3 regions of the Streptomyces sp. NPDC002156 genome follow, and region 3 is predicted to be linked to each of the others. Evidence: riboswitches for the same ligand, from Rfam matches in the RefSeq annotation. Region 3 holds a riboswitch; each other region holds the start of a gene.
What was found. A riboswitch is a leader RNA that binds a small molecule or an ion and turns the genes downstream of it on or off. The one in region 3 is predicted to bind cobalamin.
Positions count from the first base shown of each region.

Region 1 (7,622 bases), on a different contig from region 3:
AATGTCCTGGTCTTCACCTGGTCGGGAGTCGCCGAGTCACCGACGTACGCCTCCGGGCTGGCCCCCGTCAGATGCCGCACCATGGCGACCATGCCGCCGTGGTACTGGAAGTAGTCGTCGGCGTCGACAAGGTCATGCTCACGCGTGTCGACGTTCTTCGCCGCCACCGCGATCCGCTTGAACGCCGTCTCCATGTCCCCCCGGGCCGCTCGCCCATCCAGCCCGCGCCCATAGGCGTAACCGCCCCAGACGGCGTACACCTCGGCCAGATCAGCATCGGACCGCCAGTTCCGCGCATCGATCAACGGCAGCAGCCCAGCCCCATAGGCCCCCGGTTTCGACCCGAAGATCCGAGCCGTGGCCCGCCGCCGATCCCCATGCTCCGCCGTATCCGCATCCACATGCGCCCGCACGTAGTTGGACTCGGTCGGCTCCTCCAGCTCGGAAACCGCCCGCACCGCGTCGTCGATGAGCCCCACCACATGCGGGAACGCGTCCCGGAAGAACCCGGAGATACGCACCGTGACATCGATCCGAGGCCGCCCCAACTCCTCGACCGGCACCACCTCGAACCCGGTCACCCGCCTCGACGCGTCGTCCCACACCGGACGGCAGCCGAGCAGCGCCAGGATCTCGGCGATGTCGTCGCCCTGGGTCCGCATGGCCGACGTACCCCAGACCGTCAGGCCGACGGACTTCGGGTACTCGCCGTTGTCGGTCAGATACCGCTGCACGAGCGAGTCGGCGAGCGCCTGGCCGACCTCCCAACTCAGCCTGGACGGAATGGCCTTGGGGTCGACGGAGTAGAAGTTGCGGCCGGTCGGGAGGACATTGACGAGCCCGCGCGTCGGCGAACCCGAAGGCCCCGCCGGGACGTAACCCCCGTCAAGTGCCTTGAGAATGTGGGTGATCTCGTCCGTCGTACGGGCCAGCCGGGGCACCACCTCACGGCACGCGAACTCCAACACCGCGACGGCGTCCGGGAGTTCGAGGCCCAGTACGTCCCGCACCAGACCGGGAACCGTCGCGACCTCCCACGCCCGATCCTCCATGCCCTCCGCGAGCCGCCGGCACAGCTGCTCCAGCAGATCGATCGCGTCGGCGGCCGAACGCGCGGGCCCGTCCACCAGATCCGTCAGCTCGACCGGCAGCTTCACCGGAGCCCCCGGCTCGGCCAGCAGTTCCTTCTCCACCAGCCCGAAGTACTCGGCGAGGCAGGCCCGCAGACCCGGCAGCGCGTTTGCCGTCCCACCCCACACCTGCGAGGCACGCAGCACGGCCAATACGAGGTTCACCCGCGCCTCGTCGACCGGCCCACCACCCAGGATGTGCAGACCGTCCCGGATCTGCACGTCCTTGATCTCGCACAGATAGCCGTCGATGTGCATGACGAACTCGTCGAACGCCTCGTCGTCCGGCTGGTCGTCGACGTGCAGGTCGTGGTGCAGCTCGGCCGCCTTGACCAGCGTCCAGATCTGCGCCCGCACCGCCGGCGCCTTCGTCGGGTCCAGGTCGGAGACGAGCGCGTACTCGTCGAGGAGCTGCTCCAGCTTCGCCAGGTCGCCGTACGTGTCCGCGCGGGCCATCGGCGGTACGAGGTGGTCGACGACGGTGGCGTGCCCGCGCCGCTTGGCCTGGGTGCCCTCGCCGGGGTCGTTGACGATGAAGGGGTAGACGAGGGGGAGTTCACCGAGCACGGCGTCCGGCCCGCACCCGCGGCTCAGACCGAGTCCCTTGCCCGGCAGCCACTCCATCGTCCCGTGCTTGCCCATGTGGACGACGGCGTCCGCGCCAAAGCTGTTCTCCAGCCACCGGTAGGTCGCCATGTAGTGGTGGGAGGGCGGCATGTCGGGGTCGTGGTAGATCGCGATCGGGTTCTCGCCGAAGCCGCGCGGCGGCTGGATCAGGACGACGACGTTCCCGAACTGGAGGGAGGCCAGGACGATGTCGTCCCCGTCGACGTACAGGGAGCCCGGCGGCTCGCCCCACGCCTCCAGCATCCCGTCCCGCAACTCGCCGTCCAGCTTGTCGAACCATGCCCGGTAGTCGGCAAGCGGCACGCGCGCGGGTGCGGCGGCCAGCTGCTCCTCGGTGAGCCATTCGACGTCGTGGCCACCGGCGTTGATGAGCCGGTGGATCAACTCGTCGCCGTTGTCCGGATGTCCCTCGACGACGTACCCGGCATCCCGGAGCGAGTCCAGCACCCGTACCGCGGAGGCGGGCGTGTCCAGGCCCACCGCGTTGCCGACGCGTGAGTGCTTGGTCGGGTAGGCGGTGAAGACGAGGGCGAGCTTCTTGTCGGCGTTCGGCTTATGCCTCAACTGGGCGTGCCGTACGGCGATTCCGGCGACGCGGGCGGCCCGCTCGGGGTCGGCGACGTACACCGGGACGCCGTCGGGCCCGTCCTCCTTGAAGGAGAACGGCACGGTGATCAGCCGCCCGTCGAACTCGGGGATCGCGACCTGCATCGCCGCGTCCATGGGGGAGAGGGCGGCGTCGGAGGCGTCCCACGTCGCCCTGGACGACGTAAGGCAAAGCCCTTGCAGCACAGGCACGTCGAGGTCGGCGAGCGCCCCGATGTCCCAGGCCTCCTCGTCACCGCCGGCCGAGGCCTCGGAGGCGTGCGTACCGCCGGCGGCGAGGACGGTGGCGATGAGGGCGTCGGCCCCGGCGAGCAGTTCGTACAGTCCCGCGTCGGCCCCGCGCAGTGAACCGCAGTACACGGGAAGGGCGTTGACGCCCCGCGCCTCGATCGCCTCGCACAGGGTGTCGACGAACCCGGTGTTGCCGCTCAACTCGTGGGCCCGGTAGAAGAGCACACCGACGGTAGGACGGCCGCTCTCGCACGCGTACGAGCCGTGCACCCCGTACTCGGGCATCTTCTGCGGCTCGACGAACCCCTCGCCGGTCAGCAGCACGGTGTCGGACAGGAACCGTGCCATTTCCACCAGGTTGTCGGGCCCGCCCTCGACGAGATAGCGCAGGGCCTCCGCCACGACACCCGCGGGCACCGACGACTCGGCCATCAACTCGGCGTCGGGCACGGCCTCACCGCCGAGCAGCACGGTGGGCACACCGGACGTCTTCAGATAAGCGAGCCCGTCCTCCCACGCCCGCTTCCCGCCCAACAGCCGTACGACGGCGATGTCCGCGCCCTCGACGAGCGCGGGCAGCTCCTCGGCGACGTCCACCCGGGTCGGATTGCCGATCCGGTACGAGGCACCGGTGGCGGCCCGGGCCGCCAGCAGGTCCGTGTCGGCGGTCGACAACAACAACACTGTGCTCATGCGGGCGCTCCCGGTGGAATGAAAGGCAGTCCTTGTGGCGCGCCCGACTCGATGAGCCGCCAGAGCGCGTCCGTGTCCGCGTGCTGTTCGATGAGATCGCCGAGCAGGTCGAGCTGTTCCTCGCGCAGCCCGGCGAAGGAGGTGTCGGGGGCCGGTACGAAGCGCCGGCCCGCGGCGGCGGCGACCTCGCGCAGGAAAGCCCGCCGGAACCCGTCGGATTCGAGCGACCCGTGCCAGTGCGTACCCCAGACGGCCCCGACCCGACACCCGTCCAAGAAGGCTTCCCCTCCTGCGATTTCGGCAACGCCGTGATGGATCTCGTACCCCTCGACGTCCTCACCGAGGGCGGTGCCGACGGGCCGGGTGAGGGTCTTCTCGCGGGCGAACCGCACCCGCACGGGAAGAACCCCGAGGGCGTCGACAAGGCCCTGGCGACTCTCGACGTCGTCCTCGATCCGCTCGCCGAGGATCTGGAAGCCACCGCAGATGCCGAGTACTGGCCGTCCCTCGGCAGCGCGGCGCACGAGAGCGTCCGCGAGCCCGCGCTGCCGCAGCCACTCCAGCGCCCGCACGGTCCCCCGAGTCCCCGGAACGACGACGAGATCGGCGTCGGCGAGTTCCTCCGGCCGGTCCACGAACCGTACGACGACGCCCGGTTCGGCGGCGAGGGCGTCCACGTCCGTGAAGTTGGACATCAGCGGGATCGCACAGACGGCGACCCGCAGCACGTCCTCCCCGACGGGCGGGGAGACGTTGGACTCCCGCACGGTCCCCCGCAGGGAGACCCGCAGCCCGTCCTCTTCATCGATCCCGAGCCCGTGCCGGAAGGGCAGGACGCCGTACGTCGGCCGCCCGGTGAGCCCGAGCAGCATGTCGAGCCCGGGTTCGAGCAGGGAGACATCCCCGCGGAACTTGTTGACGAGGAACCCGGCGACGAGCGCCTGATCCTCGGGGGACAGCAGGGCGACCGTCCCGAAGAAGGAGGCGAAGACACCGCCACGGTCGATGTCGCCGACGACAAGCACAGGGAGCCCGGCATTCCGAGCGATCCCCATATTCACGATGTCGGTCCGCCGCAGATTGATCTCAGCCGGACTCCCGGCCCCCTCACAGATCACCGCGTCATACGTGCCCCGCAGTTCGGCAAGGCACTCCAGCACGGTCCCGAGAAGCTGCTGCTGCCGCCCTCCGTGATAGCCACGCGCACTCATCTCACCCACGGGCTTCCCCATGAGCACGACCTGACTGCTCTGGTCGCTCCCGGGCTTCAGCAGCACGGGATTCATGAGCGCGGTGGGCTCGATGCGGCAGGCCTGCGCCTGCATGGCCTGAGCCCGCCCGATCTCGGCACCTTCACGCGTGACAAAGGAGTTGAGGGACATGTTCTGAGCCTTGAAGGGCGCGACTTTCACCCCCTGCCGCACGAGCCACCGACAGATCCCGGCGGTGACGACACTCTTCCCGGCATCGGAGGTGGTCCCGGCGACAAGCAGCCCACCACCGACGGTTCCGCCACTCATGACGTACGCCCCTTCGCTACGAGCCGTGCGACGGCGACACTGACCCCAAGGGCAAGCCAGGTGACCCGCCGGGACAGCCGTACGGCCCGTTCGACGTCCTGGACACCGACGGCACGCCCGTACTCCCCGTTGAGCACGGGCCGATGCTCGACCCGCCCCGCGTAGGACAGCGTCCCGCCGAGCCGAACCCCCAACGCCCCCGCGAAGGAGGCCTCGACGGGCCCGGCGTTGGGGCTGGGATGGCGGCGGGCATCGGCACGCCAGGCCCGGACGGCCCCGCGCGGATCACCACCGGCGACAGCGGCGAGTACGGCGGTCAGCCGAGCCCCCGGCCACCCGGCGAGATCGTCGAGCCGGGCGGAGGCCCACCCGTACCGCCGATACCGAACGGACTTGTGCCCCACCATGGCGTCAAGGGTGTTGACGGCCCGGAACCCGACCAGCCCCGGAACACCACCCACAGCCCCCCACACGAGGGCCCCCACAACGGCGTCGGAGGTGTTCTCGGCAACGGACTCGACGACGGCCCGGGCGATCCCGTCGGAGTCGAGGGCCTGCGGATCACGCCCGCAGAGATGGGGCAGCCGCTCCCGGGCCCCGTCGACATCCCCGGCCTCGAGTGACCGCCCGACGGCCCGAGCCTCCCGGCCGAGTGAAGTCCCCCCGACCACGGCCCAGGTGGCGGCGGCGGTGAGTGCGACGGAAGCGGTACGGGACGGACGTACGACGGAACGGGCCACCGCGGCAAGCGAGACGGCACCGCCCACACACACAGCGGTGTGCAGCGCCCCCCACCCCCGATGGTCCCGCCACAACACCCGCTCGACGGCACCGGCGGCCCGCCCGAACGCGGCGACCGGATGCCCTCGGCGCGGATCACCGAGAACCAGATCACCGAGGAGTCCGAGGGCGGCGCCGTACGCGAAGACGCGATCGGCACGCATCGGCTCAGCCGGCCGTGGGGTCGGGAAGCGACCTCGTGCTGTACCTCGAACGGCAGGCGAGCATGGCGATATGTCCTCACTCAGGGTGTCCACGCCCTGGTTCGACGAGACCGACGGCGAGAGTTCCTGGCTCCCGGGGTTACCTACCCCGGTGACAGTGGCGGGACCGCGCCGGATTCACACCGGCTTCCTCTTCTGCCGCCGTACATGGCTCCGGCAGTCCACCACGGGCCCGGAACACCCGTCAACTTGCCGTTGACCTGGAAAGGAGGACTGTGCTGAGCCCCACACCGCCAACGGAACGGCGGCGCGGGAACACGCTTTTCGGCCCTCAGGCCACGATCAGATAGATCCCGTATGCCACAACTGACGCGCAGGCGGCAAAACATGCGTAGGCCCCCGTAACGGCGAGCCCGGCCGACTCCCCCTGTGTCGCCGCCCGTTCGCGCATCGAGAGCCCGACGATGCCCAGGGTGAACACACCCACCATGGCCACGGTGATGACGAGGCTGACGCCGAAGACGGAACCGAGGGCGGCCCAGTCGATCTTCATGTTGCTTCCTTCTGCTTCCTTCTTGCTCGGACCGGGGCTGGGCTCAGAGGGCCGTTGCCGACGGCTTCGCCGTGGCCTCGGCCGGGCTGGGGATGGTGGCCGTGAGGTCGTCGGTCATGGTGCCCGCCGGGGGAGGGGTCACGGCGGCGATCGCTGTGGTCACGACGCCCGCGGGCTCCTCGCTCTCGGCATCGTTGACGTTCGTGTGGTCGATCACCTCGCGGCGCGACACGACCCAGATCGCCGCGCTCGAAGCGATCAGGAAGACGGCCACCAGCGCCGTACCCCAGTCCCCGAACCCGGTCACCCACTCCGCCACCGCACCGACCAGTGCCGCTGCGGGCAGCGTCAGTCCCCATGCCACGAACATGCGGGTCGCCGTCGACCAGCGGACCACGCCGCCCTTGCGGCCGAGGCCCGCGCCCATCACCGAGCCCGACACCGAGTGGGTGGTGGAGAGGGAGAAGCCGAGGTGGGAGGAGGCCAGGATGACCGTCGCCGCGCTGGTCTGGGCGGCGAAGCCCTGCTGGGGCTGGAGGTCGGTCAGGCCCTTGCCCATCGTGCGGATGATGCGCCAGCCGCCGAGGTACGTGCCGAGCGCGATGGCCAGGCCCGCGGAGAGGATGACCCACACCGGCGGGTCGGAGTCGGGGGCGACGGCGCCGCCGGCGACCAGGGCGAGGGTGATGATGCCCATCGTCTTCTGCGCGTCGTTCGTGCCGTGGGCCAGCGACACCAGGCCCGCGGAGGCGATCTGGCCGACCCGGAAGCCCTTCTCCGCCGCCTTGCCCTCGGCGTGGCTCGCGCTGAGCCGGTACGACAGCCTGGTTGCCAGCATGGCCGCGATGCCCGCCACGATGGGGGCGGCGATCGCCGGGATCAGCACCTTCGTCACCAGGACGTCGCCGTGGACCGCGCCCGCGCCCGCCGAGGCGATGGTCGCGCCGATCAGGCCGCCCATCAGGGCGTGCGAGGAACTGGAGGGCAGGCCCACCAGCCAGGTCAGCAGGTTCCAGAGGATCGCGCCGACCAGCGCGGCGAAGATCACCTCGGGACGGATACCGCTCTCGTCGACCAGGCCCTTGGAAATCGTGTTGGCGACCTCCACCGAGAGGAAGGCGCCCACGAGGTTGAGGACGGCCGACATGGCCACCGCGACCTTGGGTCTGAGCGCGCCGGTCGAGATGGTGGTGGCCATCGCGTTGGCGGTGTCGTGGAAACCGTTCGTGAAATCGAACGCGAGCGCGGTGACGACCACGATCGCGAGGATCAGCGAGAAGCTTTCCATTTACCCAGATTTCTTTGGGACGACAGTGGC
Region 1 is NZ_JBSFDA010000229.1:3,854-11,475, forward strand. It holds gene cobN (cobaltochelatase subunit CobN) at 1-3,287, opposite strand, end outside; gene ACWCRB_RS45285 (cobyric acid synthase) at 3,284-4,807, opposite strand; gene ACWCRB_RS45290 (cobalamin biosynthesis protein) at 4,804-5,751, opposite strand; cobalamin riboswitch at 5,853-5,992, opposite strand; gene ACWCRB_RS45295 (hypothetical protein) at 6,083-6,304, opposite strand; gene ACWCRB_RS45300 (anion permease) at 6,348-7,592, opposite strand.
Region 1: it holds a riboswitch for cobalamin, as region 3 does, so the genes downstream of both, ACWCRB_RS45290 (cobalamin biosynthesis protein) here and ACWCRB_RS43470 (ABC transporter ATP-binding protein) in region 3, are expected to answer to the same signal.

Region 2 (7,622 bases), on a different contig from region 3:
CTGCTCTACTCCCGGGCCGGCCAGGTCGACGGCACAGGCCGCGGCGAGGACGCCTACGCCTACTTCCGGGACGCCGACGAGTTCCGCAACGTACGCCTGGCCGAGCTCCCGGGCGGGGACTTCGCGTTCTCGATCGTGCGACTGCTGGTGCTCTCCAGCTGGCGGCTCGCGCACTTCGAGCGGCTGGCGTCGCACCCCGACCCCGTGCTCGCGGCCATCGCCGCGAAGGGCGCGAAGGAGCTGGCCTACCACCGGCAGTACGCCGCCGAGTGGGCGGTGCGCCTGGGGGACGGCACGGACGAGTCGCATCGGCGGATCCGCCGGGCCCAGGAGCAGGTCGCCCCGTACCTGGGTGAGTTGTTCACGGCGTACGACGTACGGGACGAGGTCGTCGTCGTCCTGCGTCAGGTCACCGACGCCGCCGGACTGCCCATGCCGGTGTACCGGCCGCTGCCCGGATCGGGCCGCGGCGGCGAGCACACCGAGCATCTCGCCCCGCTCCTTGCCGAGTTGCAGAGCGTGGCCCGCGCCCACCCGGAGGCGACATGGTGAGCACCCTGCTCGATGCCCGGCGCGCTCGGCGGATCGCCGCCCAGGTGCCGGACCCCGAGTTGCCCATGCTCACCCTGGCCGACCTGGGCGTTCTGCGGGGCGTCGAACTGACCGAGGACGGCACGGTCGTCGCGAGCCTGACGCCGACCTACTCCGGCTGCCCGGCGATGGCCGAGATGCGCGCCGCCGTCGCCGCCCGGCTACGGGCAGCGGGGTACGCGCGCGTGGAGATCCGTACCGTCCTCGATCCGCCCTGGACCAGCGACTGGATCACCCCGGCGGGCCGCCGCAAGCTCACCGAGCACGGCATCGCCCCGCCCGGCGCCGCACCCCACGGCCCGGTCGCCCTCTCGCTGCTGCCCACCCGCCGCACAGTGCCCTGCCCCCGCTGCGGCTCGGCGGACACGGAGGAGACCTCCCGGTTCGCCGCCACGTCCTGCAAGGCCCTGTGGCGCTGCCGCGCCTGCCGCGAGCCGTTCGAGTACGTCAAGGAGATCTGATGGCCGCGACCGTCTCCCCGGTCACCGTCCCGGCGGCAACAGCCCGTCGCCGCCCGGTCTTTCACGCCCTGAAGGTCACCCACGTACGACGGCTGTGCGCGGACGCCGTCACCGTCGGCTTCGAGGTGCCGGACGGCCTGGCCGCCGAGTACGCCTTCGCGCCCGGGCAGTCGCTCACCCTGCGCCGGGAGTTCGAGGGGCACGAGGAGCGGCGGTCGTACTCGATCTGCTCGCCGGCCGGCGAGCAGCCGCGCATCGGCGTACGGGTGGTGCCCGGCGGCCTGTTCTCGTCCTGGCTGGTCGACGAGGTGCGCCCCGGTGACGTGCTCGACGTGATGACCCCGACCGGCGCCTTCACCCCCGACCTGACCGCACCCGGCCGCCATGTCCTGATCGCGGCGGGCTCCGGCATCACCCCGATGATGTCGATCGCCGAGTCGATCCTGGCCGCCGACGACCGCTCACAGGTCACCCTCCTGTACGGCAACCGGCGTACGGACACCGTGATGTTCGCCGACGAACTCGCGGACCTGAAGGACCTGTACCGTACGCGCTTCCAGCTGGGGCACGTACTGTCGCGCGAACCGCGCGAGGCCGAGCTGTTCTCCGGCCGCCTGGACGCCGAACGGCTCACCGCGCTGCTCTCCGGCCTTGTCGACGTGCCCGGCACCGACCACTGGTGGCTGTGCGGACCGCACGGCATGGTCCGCGACGCCCAGCAACTGCTGGCCGAGTTGGGCGTGCCCGCGGGCCGCGTCCACCAGGAGCTCTTCTACGCCGACGATCAGCCGCTCCACGAGGTCCAGCACACGGACGCTGCGGTGGAGGGTCCGGTGAGCCGGGTCACGATCACCCTCGACGGCCGCTCCACGACGACCGCGCTGTCCCGGGAGACGACCGTCCTGGACGGGGCCGCCCGCACCCGCCCCGACCTGCCGTTCGCCTGCAAGGGCGGCGTCTGCGGCACCTGCCGGGCCCTGGTCACCTCGGGCGAGGCGGACATGCGCCGCAACTATGCCCTGGAACCCGCCGAGGTCGCCGCGGGCTACGTCCTGACCTGCCAGTCGTTCCCCGTCTCGGAGACCCTGACCGTCGACTACGACACCTGACCCGGAAGGGCATGGCCGGGTTTGTCGGGGCCGGTTGCGGCAACCCGATCGAAGTGACCCCTACGACTACGCATACGTCTTCGCCTTCGCAAGAGGAACTCTTCCGGTTCCTGGAGGACCGGTTCGTCTGCGCCCAGGCATGCACCGAGTGCGCACGGGCGGCCGCACTGCGCGCGAGCTACGTCGACCCGGACGGATCCGCCGACGACGCCCTCGCACGCCGCAAGGGCATCCTGTGCGCTGAAGTGTGCGACGCGACCTGCCGCCTGCTCTCCGAACAGGCACCCCAGGACGAGGCCGCGCTCCGCGTCCAACTGGATTGGTGCCGCACGGTCTGCCTGGAGACCGCCCAGATCCTCGACGACCACCTCGGAGCCGAGGACGCGTCGAAGGCATGCCGCGAGTGCGCACAGGCGTGCGCGGACTTCATCCGGACGCTGGGGACGCCGGGGGCCGTGCGCGACGGTGGCGCCTGAGAGAGCCCTCGTCCGGCACTCCCGCTACTCCTCGTACTCCCCGTGCGGCGCCCCGAGCCGCCACCCCACCCGTACGTTCCAGCGCCCCGCCCGACCACTCAACTCCGTTGCCGTCAACGGCGGAACGTCGATCCGCCAGAACGCCGACCCGGGCGCCCCCAGCACCCGTACCGTCACCGCCCGTACGACCTCCGGCTCGACGACCGCGACGGAGCGGCCCGCGACCTGGGCCGCCGTGTCGTCCAGCCAGCGTGCGACCCGGTCGCACAGCGCGTGGACCGACTCGCCGCCGTGCGGGGCCGACTGGGGGTCCGTCAGCCACTGGGCCAGCGCCTCGGGTTCCTTCTCCGTCACCTCGGTGAGGGTCGCACCGCGCCAGCGTCCCGCGTCCAGGCCGGCCGGGCCGGGGACGGACACGGAGTCGAGGCCCAGTGCCCGAGCCGTCTCCCGGCAGCGCGCGGTGGGGGAGACCCAGACCCGGGAGACCGGCGGCAGCGTCCCCGCCGCCGCCCGGGCGAGCCGCAGGCCCGACTCGTCCAGGGAACAGTCGTCGTCGAACCGGGCCTCCCGCAGGGCCGCGCTGATCGCCGGTGAGATCAACATCACTCGGCTCGTCATCCAATCGCTCCCGCGCTGCTCATTCCCGCCCCAATGTCGTTGTCATGTACGGAATTTGAGGCAGCGTACGGCGCACCGGAGCGCCGTACGCCGTCCCATGCGCCCTTGGCCGGATCCCCGCTTCGCGGTACGTTCTCGTCGATATTGACGACAGTTCGACGGAAGCCGGTGGGAATCCGGCACGGTCGCGCCACTGTAAGCCCCGTACGCACCCTGCCCGGTGCGGTCCGGGGGCAAGTCAGACCCGTGGCTGTCGTCCTCCGCACCACCGATACGGGACGCGAGTTCCCCCAGGAGGTCCTGTCATGGCACAGTCCGCCGTTCAGCCGACCGCTGCCCCCACCGCCGTACCCGCGAAGCTGCCGATCGGGGCGATCGCCCCCTGGGCGGTCTTCTTCGGCGTACTGATGCTGGTACTGCTCTACTTCGTCGGCGCCGAACAGGGCGCCACCTCCCTGGTGTCCGGCGAGGGCGTGCACGAATGGGTGCACGACGCCCGTCACCTCCTCGGCTTCCCCTGCCACTGACGACGACAGGGAAACGTACGAGCCGATGAACTCCACCACTGTCAGAAACCTCCTGGTCCGCGGCATGCTCGCGGGCCTTGTCGCGGGCGCGCTCGCCTGGGTCGTCGCCTACCTCCTGGCCGAGCCGCTCGTCGACGACGCCATCGCCTTCGAGGAGGCGCATGCCGCGCACGAGCACGGCGGCGAGGAACTCGTCTCCCGCGCCCTGCAGTCCACCGCGGGCCTGGGCACCGGTGTCCTCGTCTACGGCGTCGCGTTCGGCGGGATCGCCGCCCTCGCGTACTGCTTCGCGCTCGGCCGGGTCGGCCGCTTCGGGCCGCGCGCGACCGCGCTGCTCCTCGCGGGGGCCGGGCTGCTCGCCGTGTACGTCGTGCCGTTCCTCAAGTACCCCGCCAACCCGCCCGCCGTCGGCGACGAGAACACCCTCAACCAGCGCACCGCGCTGTTCTTCCTGATGGTCGCGCTGAGCGTGCTGCTGGCCGTCGGCGCGGTGATCCTGGGCAAGCGGCTCGCGCCGAGCCTGGGCAACTGGAACGCGACCCTCGCCGCGGGCGCCTTCTTCGTCCTGGCCGTCGGACTCGCGTACGCGTTCCTCCCGTCGTTCACCAACGAGGTCCCGGAAGGCTTCTCCGCGAGCCTGCTGTGGCAGTACCGCGTGGCGACCCTCGCCATCCAGACGACCATGTGGACCGCGTTCGGCCTGGTCTTCGGCCTGCTGGCGGAACGGCTGCTGGTGCCGAGGGCGACGGCGGCCGTCGGCGCGAGCGGCGCTGAGTCGCAGGCAACTCCTGTGGCGCACTGAGCAGTTCGCGGCTCCAGCCGTGAGGGGGTCCCGGACGTCCGGGACCCCCTCAGGCATGTGTGCACCCACCCGTACGCGCACCGCCATTCCCAATTTCTGGAACACGTTCTACCGTGTGCGCCGACAGGTCCGGCCCAGGGGAGCCAGCAGGAGGCGCCGTGCATCTCGAATACACGCCCGAGCAGCAGCGACTGCGCACCGAACTCCGTGCCTACTTCGCCGAGTTGGTGCCGGACCGCGCCTACTCGCGGTTCGGCGACCCGGCCGCCCAGAAGCGCTTCTACCGCGACACCATCCGCCGCCTCGGCGCCGACCGCTGGCTCGGCGTCGGCTGGCCGCAGGAGTACGGGGGACGCGGGCTGACCCCGATGGAACAGTTCATCTTCTTCGACGAGGCCGCCCAGGCGGGCGTACCGCTGCCGCTCATGGCGCTCAACACCGTCGGACCGACGATCATGCGGTACGGCAGTGACGAGCAGAAGACGTACTTCCTGCCGAAGATCCTGGCCGGTGAGATCGACTTCGCGATCGGCTACAGCGAGCCGGAGGCGGGCACCGACCTGGCCGCCCTGAAGACGCGCGCGGTACGGGACGGCGACGAGTACGTCGTCAACGGCCAGAAGATCTGGACGACGAACGGCGACACGGCGGACTGGGTGTGGCTCGCCGTCCGTACGGACCCGGACGCCCCGCCGCACAAGGGCATCACCATGCTCCTGATGCCGACCACCGACCCCGGCTACTCCTGCACCCTCATCCGCACCCTCGCCTCGCACGACACCACCGCCAGCTACTACGAGAACGTCCGCGTCCCCGTCGCCCACCGCGTCGGCGAGGAGAACCAGGGCTGGCGGCTGATCACCAACCAGCTCAACCACGAACGCGTCACCCTCGCCGCACACGGCACCATGGCCATCCGCTCGCTGCACGACGTACAGCGCTGGGCGATGGAGACGAAACTCGCCGACGGCCGCCGAGTCATCGACCTGCCCTGGGTGCGCCGCCGCCTCGCCCAGACCCACACCAGGCTCGACGCGATGAAACTCCTCAACTGGCAGATGGTGAACGCCGTCCAGGAAGGCACCCTCACCCCGCAGGACGCCTCCGCGGTCAAGGTGTACGGCTCCGAGGCCCGCCGCGAGGCCTACGCCTGGCTCCTGGAGATCGTCGCCGCCCCGGGCGCGCTGAAGGAGGGCTCGGCCGGCGAGATCCTCCACGGCGAACTGGAACGCGGCTACCGCTCGGCGGTGATCTTCACCTTCGGGGGCGGCAACAACGAGATCCAGCGGGAGATCATCTCGTGGATCGGGCTGGGGATGCCCAGGGTGCGCCGCTGACGGCGGCGAGAAGAACCTGGTGGCGGTGCACTACAAGAGGACGTACGACGCGACCGACCGCGGCGCCGCGCTCATGGACATCTTCCGGTTCGATAAGGGCCGGATCGTCGAGCACTGGGACGTCATCCAGGACATCCCGGAGACGTCGATCAACGACAACACCATGTACTGAGCAGCCGTTGCCGGAGGCCGGTCACAGGCCGTACATGGTGCGGAAGAACTGGTCGATCTCGCGGCGGGTGGGTGCGGGGCGGGGCCAGGGCGCGGGCGACGGCGACGCGCTGGCGCTGCCCGCCCGACAGCTCGCTCCGGCGCTGCGCGGCATGGTCCGCGAGCCCCACGAGCGACAGCAGCAGTTCGACGCGCTCCCGCCGCTCGCGCGGGTCCGCCCTTCGCAAGCGCAGCGGCACGCCCACGTTCTCGGCGGCCGTGAGGATGGGAATGAGCCGGAACGACTGGAAGACGAAGCCGATGCGCTCCCGGCGCAGCGCGAGGAGGGCGTCCTCATCCTGGTCCCGCAGCTGCAGCCCGTCGACGGTGACGTGTCCGCTGTCCGGCTCGTCCAGACCACCGACGATGTTGAGCAGGGTGGTCTTGCCCGAGCCCGAGCGTCCCTTGAGAGCGACGAGTCCCCCCGGGGGACCTCGAAGGAAACGCCACGCAGAGCATGGACGGCGCTGGCACCTCGACCGTACGACTTGTGCACATCCGCCACCTGCAGCATGGCTGCGGTCACCGCCTGCCCATCGCGCCCCCGTATGCTCCGCCGATTCCGCAGCGCGCCGGTCTCTCACCCGTCACCACAACCGGCCAAGCCTCCTGAACAGCTCACGGACACGTTCTCAGGCGCTGTCGATCGTGTTGAGGAAGTCATGGAAGGCCCGGTGTGTGCGTGGGGCGTCGCCGGTCGCGTCCAGGTCCATGAGGAGGCCGCGGATGACGGCGAGCACGACGGTGGCCAGCTCGGGGCGTCCGAGGCTGCGCATGCCAGCCTCGAGGGGCGCGAGCCAGTCGGTGGTCGCGGTCCGCCGGAAGCCTGGCCACAAGGGCTCGCCCGCGGTGTCGTGCAGTCGGCTGAACATACGGAGGTAGGGCTGGCCTTCCGGCCCGGAGATCGCGGACCAGGCGCGGGCGAGGGTCGTCGGGTAGGGCTCGTCGGGTCGCAGGCGTATCAGGTCGGTGAAGGCCTGGAGCTGGCGCTGCCGGGCCTGTCCGAGGATCTCGCGGAGCAGTCCGTCACGGGTTCCGAAGTGGTAGATCAGCATCCGGCTGGAGGTACCCGCGGCCGTGGCCAGCGGCTCCAGCCGGTCGGGGAGCCCGTGTTCGAGCGAGTAGTCGGTGCACGCGGCGAGCAGCCGCTCCCTGATCTGTGGCTGCCGCTGCCTGCCCATCGAGCCACTTTTTCACGTAATAACCAGTACGTCTAATGTCATTTAAGAGGCAAGCGAAGCTCGCGAGTGAAGGAAGACGAAGGGGTCGTGATGAGGGTCGTTTTCGTGCACGGGGCATGCGTCAGGGACGGATCGTGGTGGTGGCACCGAACCGGTGAGCTGCTGGCCGAGCGGGGTGTCCTCAGCGAGGCACCCGCCCTGCCGAGCTGCGGGGAGACGGGTGAGGCGGCGGGCGCGGGCGGACCCGGGCTGGCCGAGGACGTCGCCGCGGTCCGGGACGTACTGACCGCGAGCGACGAGCCGACCGTCG
Region 2 is NZ_JBSFDA010000044.1:10,976-18,597, reverse strand. It holds gene paaC (1,2-phenylacetyl-CoA epoxidase subunit PaaC) at 1-552, shown strand, start outside; gene paaD (1,2-phenylacetyl-CoA epoxidase subunit PaaD) at 546-1,052, shown strand; gene paaE (1,2-phenylacetyl-CoA epoxidase subunit PaaE) at 1,052-2,161, shown strand; gene ACWCRB_RS19710 (ferredoxin) at 2,215-2,637, shown strand; gene ACWCRB_RS19705 (histidine phosphatase family protein) at 2,662-3,255, opposite strand; cobalamin riboswitch at 3,391-3,523, shown strand; gene ACWCRB_RS19700 (CbtB domain-containing protein) at 3,561-3,782, shown strand; gene ACWCRB_RS19695 (CbtA family protein) at 3,808-4,584, shown strand; gene ACWCRB_RS19690 (acyl-CoA dehydrogenase family protein) at 4,743-5,921, shown strand; gene ACWCRB_RS19685 (nuclear transport factor 2 family protein) at 5,947-6,093, shown strand; partial or broken gene ACWCRB_RS19680 (ABC transporter ATP-binding protein) at 6,176-6,645, opposite strand; gene ACWCRB_RS19675 (TetR/AcrR family transcriptional regulator) at 6,764-7,312, opposite strand; gene ACWCRB_RS19670 (alpha/beta hydrolase) at 7,403-7,622, shown strand, end outside.
Region 2: it holds a riboswitch for cobalamin, as region 3 does, so the genes downstream of both, ACWCRB_RS19700 (CbtB domain-containing protein) here and ACWCRB_RS43470 (ABC transporter ATP-binding protein) in region 3, are expected to answer to the same signal.

Region 3 (7,622 bases):
CCTCCAGCGTCCCGTCGCCCCGGCAGAGGGACGTGAGGGTGTCGAGAAGGTCCCGGGTGCCCTGGTCGGCGTCGCGGGATCCCCGTTCCACGAGGCCGTCGGTGTAGAGCGCGAGGGTGCTGCCTGCCTCCAGGGCGACGGTGGTCACCTCGAAGGGCATGCCGCCGACTCCGAGCGGTGGTCCCGGGGACACCTCGACCGGACGGGCGGTGCCGTCGGGCCCGATCACCGCGGGCGGCGGATGCCCGGCGCTGGCGAGGGCGCAGCTGCCGGTGAGCGGATCGTAGACCGCGTACAGGCAGGTGGCGCCGATGGTGTCCCTGTCCTCGGGATCGGCCTCGTCGGCGAGTTGCTGGACGAGGTCGTCCAGGTGGATGAGGAGTTCCCCCGGCTCCAGTTCGAGGTCGGCGAGCGTACGGATCGCGGTCCGCAGGCGTCCCATGGTCGCCGCGGCGTGCAGTCCGTGGCCGAAGACGTCGCCGACGACGAAGGCCACCCGCAGCGAGGGCAGCGGGATGGCGTCGAACCAGTCGCCGCTGATGTCCGCCCCGCCGCCGGCCGGCACATAACAGCCGGCCGATTCGGCCGCCGCGGTGCTCGTCGTGGCCCTCGGGAGCAGACGCTGCTGCAGCGCGACCGCTGCCCGGTGCTCGCGGGTGTACCGGCGGGCGTTGTCCACGCTGAGCGCGGCCCGTGAGGAGATGTCGAACACGAGGTCCGCGTCCTCCTGTTCGAACGGCTCCGGCTGCTCGGTCCGCCAGACGGCCACGAAACCCAGCAGCAGACCGCGCGCGTACAGCGGCGACACCACGGCGGAGTGGCCCCGCTCGGGCATCACCGCCCGGATCAGTTCCGGGTCGCCGAGGAGGTCGAGCATCTCCTGCCGGGTCGTGTTGTAGACGGTGTCCCCCTGGATGGCGGCCCGCCGCACCTGCGGGACATCGGGGAACCGCGGGACCACCCCGCCGACGGGAACGAGTTCGGCGGGCCAGGGCCCGGTGGCCGAGGCGACGGCCACCCGGCGCAGCCGCAGCCAGTCGCCGGGCCGGATCACCTTCGACGGCTCCTCGCCCTCGAGCACGGACTCGGCGATCTCGACCGACGCCATGTCCCCCAGGGCCGGTACCAGCACGTCGGCGATGTCCTGGGCGGTGCGGGTCACGTCCAGGGAGGCGCCGATACGTGCCGACGCCTCATGGCCCACCTCCGTGCGCCGCCGCGCCCGCCGCTGCTGCGTGCTGTCGGTGAAGAACGCGGCGATCCCGGTCGGCCGGTCGTGACCGTCCGCCAGCCGGAAGGCGGACACGGACACGTACCGCTCCCGCCCGGACCCGTCCGGTGCGGACATCCGCTGTTCCCGTGCGAGCAGCGGCACTCCCGTGTCGAGCACCTGCCGCAGCTGGTCCCCGACGTCCTTGGCGTCCGCCGGGGAGATGACGTCTCCGAGACGGTGCCCGGGGCGCAGCAGCGGCCAGCCGTGCACCTCGGCGATGACGTTCGTGCGGACGACTCTCAGTTCGGTGTCACAGAGGACGACCCCGAGGAGGGACTGCGCCAGCAGGGCGGTCAGCAGCGACGATCCCTGTTCCTGTTCGCCGTCCTCGCGGCTCGGCGCCAGCAGCAGGACGCGCTGGGAGGACCCGCCCAGGGGCACCTCGTCGACGGTGGTGTCGACCGTCCGGCCCGAGGCGTGCCGGAACGCGACCCGCCCCGCCGGTACGGCGAGGGAGTCGCCCCGGGTGTCCGCGCCGCTCCCCCGCACCGGCTCGGCGAGCAGCCGTGCCAGTGGCCGCCCGCAGACCTGCTCGGCCGGCCGCCCCAGCAGTTCCGCCGCCGCCCGTGACCACCCCTGGACGATCCCCGCGCTGTCGAGCAGGACGACGGCGACCTCGTCGGCCGGTATGTCCACGCCGTCGTGCTCGCTCAGGCCTGCCATGCGCACCTCACCTGCGGCGCTGTCTCCCGCGCCGCGCTCCCCTTCATTATGGTGCGCCGCCCTGCACCACGCCCGGCGCCCGCGACAAGGGGACGCAGGGGCACTTGGCCGCCGAATACGTTATTGCGAAAATCTTGCAATAACGCCCGCACGAGGCCCCTCAGGCGGGTCACCTCCCCTTGCGCCAGTGCTCGAATCGTGGTTCCGGTGTGAACTCCATGCTGAACGAGGCGAGCTCGCCGACGAGGAGTCCGCGCAGGAACTCGACCATGCCCAGGGGGACGACCTCGCACGTCTTCGAGCCATGGCGGGCGAAGAGCAGGACGGGCCATTTGTCGGGGTCGGGATCGCTGGTCAGCCAGCACAGCATGTCGGCGTGGGACGTATAGCCCCAGGCGAGGATGTGCTCCGGGTCGAGGTCCAGGTCGTCCTGGTCGTCGCCCTCCTCCTCCCAGGCCAGTCGGGCGTTCCCCGTCTCGTCCTCGAAGTCGTCGGGGGAGAACGGGTAGGCGCCCGTGGGAAACGGCCCGAGGATTCCGACCTCGCCGATCTCCTCCTCCGATTCGATGCCGCCGACGCCGTACACGGACATGAAGTCCCTGTAGTCCCGGGGGAACCCGGTGCCCCACTTCTCCTCGGCCGCCTGCCAGTCGATGTCCTCGCCCGCGCCGGGAGGCGGCGGCAGGAGCTGCCGCAACGCCTCGATCCCCGTGAGGTCTTCCATGCTGGTCCCCGCCCTTCGATCAGGTCGTTCGAAAGTCTAGGGAGCACCACTGACAACGCCTGCGGCCTTCACGCCGTACACGTCGGCGATGAGTTCCTCGGTCAGGACTTCGGCCGGGCTGCCCGTCGCCACCAACCTGGCCCTCCTTGAGCACGACGAGTGCGTCGCAGTACATCGCCGCCAGGTTCAGCTCGTGTCCAGCGCGGTGTGTACAGCCCTGTCGTCGGCCGGGGTGGCGGGGGTCCAGGCGCGGCGGTGCGGGACGTTCGCCGGCACGTCTTCGGACTCGGGATCACCCGGACGGAGCGCCTTCCCGGAACCCGGTCGTGTCCGACCTTCGTCCAGTGGCTCGTGTCGCCCCGCCCGTCACCCTCACCACTGCGCGTCAGCTCCGGGTTCGCACCGGATTCCCTTGACCGGCCTCAGGAAATCATCACGTGAGGCCGAGGTCACATTTCAGCCGAGGTCAAGGTCACAGCCTGGCGCTCTGCTGCGGCCGGACCTCTCTGGCCTAGCATCCGGGCATGACAGTCCTGCCCAACGACGGGCTCTCGCTGGCCGCCGAGTTCCCTTCCACGACCCATGAGCAGTGGCAGCGCCTGGTGGAGGGCGTCCTGCGCAAGTCGGGCAAGGAGGTCTCGGGCGCGGCAGCCGAAGACGCGCTGTCCACCGCGCTGGAGGACGGGCTCACCACCCACCCCCTCTACACGGCGCGCGACGAGTCCCCCGAGCCCGGCTTCCCCGGCTTCGCCCCCTTCGTACGCGGCGGACGGCCCGAGGGGAACACCGTCGGCGGCTGGGACGTACGGCAGCGGCACGCGACCCTCGTCGGCGACGCGGTGCTCGCGGACCTGGAGAACGGCGTCACCTCGCTCTGGCTGACCGTCGGCCCGGACTCTATCCCGGTGGCGTCGCTCGCCAGGGCCCTCGACGGCGTCTACCTCGACCTGGCCCCCGTCGTCCTCGACGCCGGACAGGAAGTGGAGCCCGCCGCACGGGAGTTGCTGCGGCTGTACGAGGAGCGGGGCGTCGCCAAGGAGGCGGCGCGCGGCAACCTCGGCGGCGACCCGCTGGGCCACGAGGCCCGTACCGGCGAGGAGTTGGCGTTCGCGCCGGTCGTCGAGCTGGCGCGGCTGTGCGCCGAGCAGTACCCGGGGCTGCGCGTGCTGACCGTGGACGCGCTGCCGTACCACGAGGCCGGCGGCTCGGCCGCGCAGGAACTGGGCGCGTCCCTGGCGACCGGGGTGGCCTACCTGCGGGAGCTGACCGAGGCCGGGCTGACCGTCGAACAGGCCTGCGCACAGCTGGAGTTCCGGTACGCGGCCACCGCCGACCAGTTCCTGACCATCGCCAAGCTGCGCGCGGCCCGGCGCCTGTGGGCGCGGGTCGCCGAGGTGTCCGGGGCGCCGACGGCCGGGGCTCAGGTGCAGCACGCCGTGACCTCGCCGGTGATGATGTCGCGCCGCGACCCGTGGGTGAACATGCTCCGTACGACGGTCGCCACACTGGCCGCCGGGGTCGGTGGCGCCGACTCGGTCACCGTGCTGCCCTTCGACCACGCGCTGGGCCTGCCGGACGCGTTCGCGCGCCGGATCGCCCGCAACACCTCGACGATCCTGGTCGAGGAGTCACATCTGGCGCGAGTGATCGACCCGGCGGGCGGCTCCTGGTACGTGGAGCGGCTCACCGACGAACTCGCCCACGCGGGCTGGGAGTTCTTCCAGTGGATCGAGGGGCTGGGCGGCCAGGCCGCCGCCCTTCGCTCCGGGCACCTCGGTGAGGCGCTGGCCTCCACCTGGGCGGCGCGCTCCGCCAAGCTGGCCAAGCGGCGCGAACCCATCACCGGCGTCAGCGAGTTCCCGAACCTCGCCGAGCGCCTCCCGGACCGCGAGCCCGCGCCCGAGCCGCCGTCCGGCGGGCTCCCCCGGGTGCGGCGCGACGAGGCGTACGAGGCGCTGCGCGCCCGCTCCGACGCCCACCTCGCCGCCACCGGAACCCGGCCGCGCGTCTACCTCGCGACCATCGGCCCGGCCGCCGCCCACACCGCGCGGACGTCCTTCGTCTCGAACCTCTTCCAGGCCGGCGGCATCGAGCCCGTCACTGCGGGCACCTTCGAGGAGAGCGGCGCCACCGAGGTCTGCCTCTGCTCCAGCGACACCCTGTACGAGGAGCAGGCGGCGACCGTGGCGGCGGAACTGAAGGCCGCCGGTGCCTCGCACGTGTTCCTCGCCGGCCGTCCCGGGCAGTACTCGGACGTCGACTCGTACGTCTTCGCGGGCTGCGACGCCGTAGCCGTGCTCTCCGCCACCCTCGACCGCATGGGAGCGTCCTGATGGGAATCCCCGACTTCTCCGGAATCGAACTGGGGACCCCGACCGCCGGTAACGGCGCCACCGACTGGCGTACGGCCGTGAAGGCGGCCACCGGCTCGGACGAGACCTTCTGGGAGACCCCGGAGGGCATCGCGGTCAAGCCGCTCTACACCGGCACCGACCTGGAGGGCCTGGACTTCCTCTCGACGTACCCGGGTGCCGCCCCCTATCTGCGCGGCCCGTACCCGACGATGTACGTCAACCAGCCCTGGACGATCCGTCAGTACGCGGGTTTCTCCACGGCCGAGGAGTCCAACGCCTTCTACCGCCGCAACCTCGCCGCCGGCCAGAAGGGCCTGTCGGTCGCCTTCGACCTGCCCACGCACCGGGGTTACGACAGCGACCACCCGCGCGTGACCGGTGACGTCGGCATGGCGGGCGTGGCCATCGACTCGATCTACGACATGCGTCAGCTCTTCGACGGCATCCCACTGGACAAGATGACCGTGTCGATGACGATGAACGGCGCCGTCCTGCCCGTTCTCGCGCTCTACATCGTGGCGGCGGAGGAACAGGGCGTACCGCCCGAGAAGTTGGCCGGGACCATCCAGAACGACATCCTCAAAGAGTTCATGGTCCGCAACACCTACATCTATCCGCCGAAGCCGTCGATGCGGATCATCTCCGACATCTTCGCGTACACCTCGCAGCGGATGCCCCGCTACAACTCCATCTCGATCTCCGGCTATCACATCCAGGAGGCGGGCGCGACGGCCGATCTGGAGCTGGCATACACGCTCGCGGACGGGGTCGAGTACATCCGGGCGGGGCGGGACGCAGGGATGGACGTGGACGCGTTCGCGCCCCGGCTCTCCTTCTTCTGGGCGATCGGCATGAACTTCTTCATGGAGATCGCGAAGATGCGCGCGGCGAGGCTGCTCTGGGCCAAGCTGGTCAAGCAGTTCGACCCGCAGAACGCCAAGTCCCTTTCCCTGCGCACCCATTCGCAGACCTCGGGCTGGTCGCTCACGGCCCAGGACGTGTTCAACAACGTGACGCGTACAGCCGTGGAGGCGATGGCCGCGACCCAGGGCCACACCCAGTCGCTGCACACCAACGCCCTCGACGAGGCACTCGCCCTGCCCACCGACTTCTCGGCGCGCATCGCCCGCAACACACAGCTGCTGATCCAGCAGGAATCGGGCACGACCCGGGTCATCGACCCGTGGGGCGGCAGCGCGTACGTGGAGAAGCTGACGTACGACCTCGCGCGCCGCGCCTGGCAGCACATCGAGGAGGTCGAGGCGGCGGGCGGTATGGCGCAGGCCATCGACGCGGGCATTCCCAAGCTCCGGGTCGAGGAGGCGGCGGCGCGTACCCAGGCCCGGATCGACTCGGGGCGTCAGCCGGTGATCGGCGTCAACAAGTACCGCGTGGAGACCGACGAGCAGATCGACGTCCTCAAGGTCGACAACTCCTCCGTACGGACCCAGCAGATCGAGAAGCTGCGGCGGCTGCGGGCCGAGCGTGACGAGCGGGTCTGCCAGGACGCACTGGACGCCCTCACGCGGGCGGCCGGGGGCGAGGGCAACCTGCTGGAGCTGGCGGTGAGCGCGGCCCGCGCGAAGGCGACGGTCGGGGAGATCTCGGACGCGCTGGAGAAGGTGTACGGGCGGCACGCGGGCCAGATCCGTACGATCGCCGGGGTGTACCGCAACGAAGCAGGCGAGTCCCCGTCCGTCGACCGCACCCGGACCCTGGTGGACGCCTTCGAGGAGGCCGAGGGGCGCCGGCCGCGCATCCTGGTCGCCAAGATGGGCCAGGACGGCCACGACCGGGGCCAGAAGGTGATCGCCACCGCCTTCGCCGACCTCGGCTTCGACGTCGACGTCGGCCCGCTGTTCCAGACCCCCGGCGAGGTCGCCCGGCAGGCGGTGGAGGCGGACGTCCACATCGTCGGGGTGTCCTCGCTGGCCGCCGGGCACCTCACCCTCGTACCGGCGCTGCGGGAGGAGCTGGCGGCGGAGGGCCGGGAGGACATCATGATCGTCGTCGGCGGGGTGATCCCGCCGCAGGACGTGCCGACCCTGCTGGAGATGGGCGCGGCGGCCGTGTTCCCGCCCGGGACGGTGATCCCGGACGCGGCCTACGACCTGGTCCAGCGGCTCTCGGCCGATCTCGGGCACGACCTGTGATCGATCTCGACGCGTACGTCAAGGGCGTGCTCGACGGGAAGCGGGCGATCGTGGCGCGTGCCATCACGCTCGTCGAGTCGACGCGCCCCCAACACCGGGCGCTGGCGCAGGAGTTGCTGACCGCACTGCTCCCGCACAGCGGCCGGGCGCGGCGGATCGGGGTCAGCGGGGTGCCGGGGGTCGGGAAGTCGACGTTCATCGACGCGTTCGGCACGATGCTGACCGGGCTCGGGCATCGGGTGGCAGTGCTCGCGGTGGACCCGTCGTCCAGCCGTACGGGCGGCTCGATCCTGGGCGACAAGACCCGGATGGAGCGCCTGGCCGTGGACCCGGCGGCGTTCATCCGCCCCTCCCCCACGGCGGGCACTCTGGGCGGGGTCGCCAAGGCGACGCGTGAGTCGATCGTGGTGATGGAGGCGGCGGGTTACGACGTGGTGTTGGTGGAGACGGTCGGA
Region 3 is NZ_JBSFDA010000201.1:6,358-13,979, forward strand. It holds gene ACWCRB_RS43460 (SpoIIE family protein phosphatase) at 1-1,936, opposite strand, end outside; gene ACWCRB_RS43465 (SMI1/KNR4 family protein) at 2,106-2,660, opposite strand; partial or broken gene ACWCRB_RS43470 (ABC transporter ATP-binding protein) at 2,697-2,856, opposite strand; cobalamin riboswitch at 2,915-3,096, opposite strand; gene ACWCRB_RS43475 (methylmalonyl-CoA mutase family protein) at 3,185-4,993, shown strand; gene scpA (methylmalonyl-CoA mutase) at 4,993-7,167, shown strand; gene meaB (methylmalonyl Co-A mutase-associated GTPase MeaB) at 7,164-7,622, shown strand, end outside.